2 regions of the Paraburkholderia caballeronis genome follow, and region 1 is predicted to be linked to the other one. Evidence: predicted binding sites of a transcription regulator. Region 1 holds the regulator's gene; the other holds the start of a gene.
The links. The regulator LexA, encoded in region 1, represses DNA repair genes until DNA is damaged. The targets are predictions, from matches to a motif close to ACTGTATNNNNATACAGT.

Region 1 (3,405 bases):
CTTCGGCGAACGCGGACGGTAGAAGTTCTTCGCCGCGATCTCCTGGCCTTCGTCGCTGTACAGGAATTGCAGATACGCTTCCGACACCTTGCGCGTGCCGCGCTTGTCGACGACCTTGTCGACCACGGCGACCGGCGGCTCCGCGAGGATGCTCACCGACGGCACGACGATCTCGAACTTGTCCGGGCCGAATTCCTTCAGCGACAGGAACGCCTCGTTCTCCCACGCGATCAGCACGTCGCCGATGTCGCGCTGCACGAAGCTCGTGGTCGCGCCGCGCGCGCCGGAATCGAGCACGCCCGCGTTCTTGTAGACCTTCGCGACGAACTCCTTCGCCTTCTGGTCGTTGCCGCCCGGCTGGTGCAGCGCATACGCCCACGCCGCGAGGTAGTTCCAGCGCGCGCCGCCCGAGGTCTTCGGATTCGGCGTCACGATCGACACGCCCGGCTTCGCGAGGTCGTCCCAGTCCTTGATGTGCTTCGGATTGCCCTTGCGCACGAGGAACACGATCGTCGACGTGTACGGCGACGCGTTGTCCGGCAGGCGCTTCTGCCAGTCCTTCGCGACGAGGCCCTTGTTCGCGAGCGCGTCGATGTCGTAGGCGAGCGCGAGCGTCACGACGTCGGCCTGCAGGCCGTCGAGCACCGAGCGCGCCTGCGCGCCGGAGCCGCCGTGCGACTGCTTGATCGTCAGGCTTTCGCCGGTTTTCGCCTTCCACTGCTTCGAGAAGGCTTCGTTGATGTCCTGGTACAGCTCGCGGGTCGGGTCATACGACACGTTCAGCAGCGTCGTGTCCGCATGTGCGGCCGGTGCGACGGCGGCGAGGCCGACGAGCGGCGCGAAGCCGATTACCAGTTTGGCGGCCAGCGATTTCAGCCAGCCTGCGCGCCCCGTATTGCGATGACTCATCCACTTTCTCCGTGTTCTCGTGAGTGGGTTGGTGCTAACGATGGGGGCCAGTCTAACGACACGCCTACATCATTAAAAATAATTGTTCCTCATTCTTTAATACGCAAAAGTGGTAAGGGCAGACAGAATCGCCGCTGACGCGTCTTTTACGCCGTGTTGACGCCTCAAACCGACGCCGTAGCGCCGGTCTCATGAGCGAACTTCAAGTAACGCTTGAAAAGTGGCGAATACTGTATAAAAATACAGTCACCTGTCTATCCATACAGTGGCGCCATGACCAAACTCACCGCACGGCAGCAGCAGGTTTTCGACTTGATCCGGCGCGCGATCGAGCGCACCGGCTTTCCGCCCACCCGCGCGGAGATCGCCGCGGAACTCGGTTTCAGCTCGGCGAACTCAGCGGAAGAGCACCTGCGCGCACTGGCACGCAAGGGCGTGATCGAACTGGCGGCCGGCGCGTCGCGCGGCATCCGACTGATGCCGCAGGGCGACGAGCTTCCGCATCAGTTCACGCTGCCGCACGCGAGCATCATGCAGTTGTCGCTGCCGCTCGTCGGGCGGGTGGCGGCCGGCAGTCCGATCCTCGCGCAGGAGCACATCTCGCAGCACTACGCATGCGACCCGGCGCTGTTTTCGAGCAAGCCCGACTATCTGCTGCAGGTGCGCGGCCTGTCGATGCGCGACGCGGGCATCTTCGACGGCGACCTGCTCGCGGTGCAGAAGCGCACCGAGGCGAAGGACGGCCAGATCATCGTCGCGCGGCTCGGCGACGACGTCACCGTGAAGCGGCTGAAGCGGCGGCCGAACGGCATCGAGCTGATCGCCGAGAACCCCGATTACGAAAACATTTTTGTCGAGGCCGGCAGCGCGGATTTCGCGCTGGAAGGCATCGCGGTCGGCCTGATCCGGCCGACCGAATTCTGACCGCCGTCCGGAGAGAAAACCATGGAACGCCTTGCCCGCCTGTTGCCGTTTCGCCAGTTCGGCCGCCTTCGTCATCTGCGCGGCATCGCGTCGTGCGCGGCGCGTGCCGCTCAGGCGCTGCCCGTCACCGCCTCGCTGTTCGACGCGCCGGCCGCCGAGCCGAGGATCGATGCTAAAACCGAAGCCGCCCCGCTGCCCGTACTGCCGTCCGCGCAGCCGGCGTTCGCCCGCGTGTCGCTAAATAGCGGACTGAACGCGGAGCCCGCGCAGCGGGCGCCGGTCCGCGTGTATCACGGTCCGTCGCGGCTGATCATGGTCGGCACCGTCGATGCGGTCTGCCGGATGATCGACCGCTGCATCGCCGAGCAACAGGCGGAGTTGTCGGCCGCGCTCACGCGGTGACCGTGAGGATGTCGCGAGCCGGGATCGTTTTCTCGTGGCGGCGGTCAACGTCAGGTGTTCATTACTTCACCTGCCCGCCCCGATGACCGTTTCCCCCGTTTCCAGCAGACGCTGGCTCAAACCCGTCGCGATCACGATGATCGTCGTATTCGTCGTCGCGATGATCGGTTATGCGTATGCATCGCCGTACATCGCGCTGAACCGGCTCAAGCAAGCCGCCGACGCACGCGACGCGGCAACCTTGAACCAATACGTCGATTACCCGGCGCTGCGCGGAAGCCTGAAGGAAGAAGTCGGTGAGATGCTGCAGAAGCGGATCGGCGCGGAACACAGCAGCAATCCGCTGCTACTGTTCGGTGCGGTGATCGGCGCGGCGCTGATCGGGCCGCTGGTCGATGCGTACGCGACGCCGGACGGCGTCGCCGCGCTGCTGAACGGGATGCCGCCGCGCGGCGAGCCGGGCGAACGGCCGCCGGCCACGCCCGGCACCCCCGCGGCCCCGGGTCAGGACGTGCCGCCGCCGGCCGCACCGGCACAGGCTCAACCCGCGCCGCCTCCCGTCGCGAGCGCGACTGCACCGGAATCCCGGCCGCAGACGACCGCCGGCTACCGTGGCATCAACGAATTCGTCGTCACGTGGCGGCACGGCGCGGACGAACCGCGTTATGCAGCGATCCTGCAACGGCACGGCCTCTTTTCGTGGAAGCTCGCGGCCGTCGAGTTGAACGACGCGAACTGACCGTGGCGGCCGGCATTGTCCGCCTGCCGCCGCGCAAAGATATCCGCCAGGTCGAAAGCTCAGGCCGCTTCAGCAGCGGCCTGCTGCTTCTGTTCGGCCGGCGACGAGCACGCCACGAGAATGCTGCACGACACGCGGTCGAGCAGCGGCGTGTTCCCCGCCCCCATCCACCAGCGCGACAGCCCGGTCCGGCATCGATGGCCGACCACGACGAGATCGACGTGCAGTTCGTTCGCGAGATTCGCGATTTCGTCGATCGGATGCCCGAACGCGAAATGCCCCTGCGCGCGCACGCCCCGCTCGGTCAACCAGTCCACGCCTTCCTGGAGAATCTCGCGAGCGGTCTCCTCGAAGCGGCCGCACGCGACGTCGGTCAGAAGCCCCGCGCTCTGCGCGATCGTCGAGCGCATGTCGACCACCGACAGCAGATG
Region 2 (3,405 bases), 430 kb from region 1:
ATGCTCAGGCCGATGGTCGTCCACGAGCGACAGTTGCAGCACGTTCTGCGGGCCGAGCCGCGCGCCGATGCGCTCGAACAGTTGCGCGAGCGACGCGTCCGACGCTTCGGGCAGCGGAAACAGCGTATCGGTCGGCGCCGCGTATTCGCGCACCTCCGACGCGACGAGCCTCAGCCCGATCACCGGCGCGGCCAGTTCGGTCTGGTTCAGCCGCTCGCGCAACAGCCACAGCAGATGGTCGGCGTCGCGCGACGGCGCGGCCCAGCCGATCGTCAGGCTCGACGTGCGCGCGCCCCCGAGGGGATCCGCATGCCGCGACGCCAGTTCGTGTTCGAGCCGCAGTTCGAACGCGCTGACCGCCGCATGCTGCGCGGCGAGCCAGCCGGCCAGTTGCATCACGAGCCGGCGCGCGGCGAACAGCAGCGCCTCCGCGCTGTCGACGCGCGCCTGCAATTCGAGCGCCGCCTGGAACGACGGCGGCGCGCGGAACGATTCGCGCGGATCCGGATGCTCGCCGTACGCCTGCGCGAGCCACGTCAGCACGCCGTCGCCGAAACGCCGCACGACGCCCTCGCGCGGCAGACGCCGCAAATCCGCGAGCGTCGCGCAGCCGATCTGCAGCAGCGCGTTATCGTGCTGCGCCGCGAACGGCGCGAGCGATACCGGCAGCGCATCGAGCACGCGCGGCAGCGTCTTGTCCTGCACCACATGCCAGCGACGCGGCGTGCGCTGCGCGTGCGACTGCGCGAGCAGCCACGCGCCCCAGGCGGTCGGCGCGCACGCGATCCGCGCCACGTGCCCGCAATCGGCCACCGTCGCCGCGACCTTCGCGAGCAGCGCGCGTATGCCGCCAAAGAGACGCAGCCCGGAGCCGACTTCCAGCAGCAGCGTGTGCGATTCCGCGAACGACAGCTTCGGCGTATACGCGAGCAATGCGAGCGCGAGCGCCTCGAATGCCTGCTGCTCGCGAGCCGGATCGGGATTCAGCAGCACCAGATCCGGCGCGAGCGCGAGCGCATGCGAGCGCGTGCAGCCCGCGCTCACGCCGAGGCCGAGCGCGTCCAGATCGGGGATCAGCACGCGCGACGGGTCGGCCAGCGCGTAGCAGCGCGGCGCGGACGGCACGGCGCACCCGGCGTGCGCGCCGGATGCGTCAGACGGGAACCCGTGTTCCGGCGAGGCCGGCGACGACATCGGCGACATCGAATGCGGCACTGGCGGCCTCACGGCCTCCAGCGGCAACAGCGGCAAGGTGACGGCGATCCACAGCATGATTGGTCCCGGACGGCGGCCGCTCGTCGGACGATGCGGCCGGGTCCGGCAGCACCGCGTCCTGCAGCGGCAGCATGACGTTGAGCGGTTGTGCGAGCGGCGGCCCGCGGCGCTTGAAAATATCGACGGACAACGCGGTGTGCTGCATCCATCGACGCCGGCTGACCGTGCCGTCGGCGGGCGGCGGCACCGGTGTGCAGACCATCCGCAGCGGCGCCGGCGACGACTGGCCGCGCGCGGCCGGCGGCCGGATCAGGAACGCGAGCGCCTGCGAATCCTGCGCGACGACCTGCAGACGCCGCACCGCATCCGCGCGCGCCTTCGGCAGCCAGACCAGCACCGCGCCGATGCCGTCCTGCTTCAGCGCCTGCTCGGCGACCCACGGCGCGTCGCCGTCGCCCGCGCGAACCCAGACCACCCGGTCGAGCGCGATCCCCCACGCGTGCAGTGCGCACGCGTACGGCTGCCACGGCGGCGCGACCAGCAGCGCATGACGGCCGGACTGCGCGGTCAGCACCTTCAGCGCGGGCGCGAGCAGCCGCATCTCGCCGATGCCGCCGTGCTCGACCAGCAGTTCGGTCAGGCTGCCGGCGGGCCAGCCGGCGCCGGGCAGCAGCGCGTCGAGCGCCGGATGCCCGCTCGACACCGCGCGGGCGCCCGCATGGGCGAGCTGGTCGCCCTGCCAGACCCGGCTTTGCAGCCGGGACGGAAGCGTGGTCGCAAGCTGGATTGCCGCCGCCATGATTGCGTTCTGTCAAAAAGGGAATAACCCGCCGTCCCCGCGATGGAAAACGGGGTACGACGGGAGTGTCAGCCGGCGCCGTATACGACGTCGGAAGCTGTATATTTATACAGTATTTTGTGAGGGTTCGGGAAGGAAGATTCGGCGGGGTCGGCGGGGAGCCCAACGGCGCGGACGGTGTCCTGGTTCGCGTGCCTGGCGCAGCGGCGTGGGCGTCGCTCGCGCGCCGGCCGGCGTGCCGATGGACATGGCGGCGGCGCGCGGCGCGACTGGTTCGTTAGACGAGATCCGGCGACATCGCGGCCAGCAGCACCGCCGTTTCGTCGCCGTGGTGCTCCCGGCTCGCGAACCACCACAGCGCGCCTTTCTTCAGCGACAGGCCGCGCGTGGCGTCGCCGTGCAACAGCCGCGCGGCAACCTCGCCCAGCGTCGGCTGATGCCCGACCACGACGACCGTCGGCGCAACGCCGTGCGACCAGCCGGCCGCGGCAAGCACCTGATCGGCGCTCGCGCCGGGCGCGATCTCGCGGACGACGCGGTACTGGTCGGTCAGCGCCTCGGCGGTCTGGATCGTGCGCGCGGCGGGGCTGACGAGGATCACCGCGTCGTCTTCGAGACGCGGGCGCAGCCACTTCGCGACGTGCTGCGCCTGCTTGCGGCCTTTGGTCGTCAACTGACGGGCGAGATCGTTGGCGGCGGTGTCTTCGGCTTCGGCATGGCGCCAAAGAATCAGGTTCATCGACGTCTCCTCGGAAGATGCGGTACGGCGCGACACAACACGGCCGCGCCCGCTCAGAGCCACCCGCATGTTGCGCGCCCGGCCGACGCTCCGCAAGCCGGCGCGACGCCGATTTGACTGGAGATGCTCTGCCCCGATACAATCCCGGATTCGTCGGAGCGTAGCGCAGCCTGGTAGCGCATCTGATTTGGGATCAGAGGGTCGTAGGTTCGAATCCTATCGCTCCGACCAGGGAATCGAGGGGTTACAAGCCATAAACTTGTAACTCCTTTTTGTTTCTTACTCGGGCCCAACTCGATCAACGCAACGTGTGTGGGCTACAACACCGCACGTTGCGCAAATAACATTGGAAGCAGTTGGAAGCAGCCAAAGGCGCTCGCTTTCGCAAGAAATTGCGCGCTGCCAGATCTTGTCACGATAGAGACGCGATCCTCGTTCGCCCTTCAGTGATCCAGCCAGTTTCAGACGGTCGAATGCCGGACTGACGCCCGATGCGAACGACGGTTGATGGCCAGGCAGCGGCCGATGGGTAATCGCCGTCCGGCCGCGCCTGCGTTCACACTTCGGTCTGCCCTGCCCTCTCACGCGCGTCGTCGACTTCGATGACCGGAAGGTAACGCATCGACCGTGCATGATGTTTGGGCGCATTTTG

Region 2: the regulator LexA is predicted to act here: its motif matches at 2,111-2,128, upstream of imuA (translesion DNA synthesis-associated protein ImuA).

The regions. Positions count from the first base shown of each region.
Region 1 covers NZ_FNSR01000001.1:2,320,153-2,323,557, forward strand. Annotated here, with positions in the region: gene BLV92_RS10385 (sulfate ABC transporter substrate-binding protein) at 1-909, opposite strand, end outside; gene lexA (transcriptional repressor LexA) at 1,183-1,833, shown strand; gene BLV92_RS10395 (hypothetical protein) at 1,855-2,235, shown strand; gene BLV92_RS10400 (DUF2939 domain-containing protein) at 2,318-2,974, shown strand; gene BLV92_RS10405 (universal stress protein) at 3,034-3,405, opposite strand, start outside.
Region 2 covers NZ_FNSR01000001.1:2,748,430-2,751,834, forward strand. Annotated here, with positions in the region: gene BLV92_RS12275 (Y-family DNA polymerase) at 1-1,272, opposite strand, end outside; gene imuA (translesion DNA synthesis-associated protein ImuA) at 1,154-2,014, opposite strand; gene sixA (phosphohistidine phosphatase SixA) at 2,292-2,753, opposite strand; tRNA gene BLV92_RS12290 (tRNA-Pro) at 2,908-2,984, shown strand.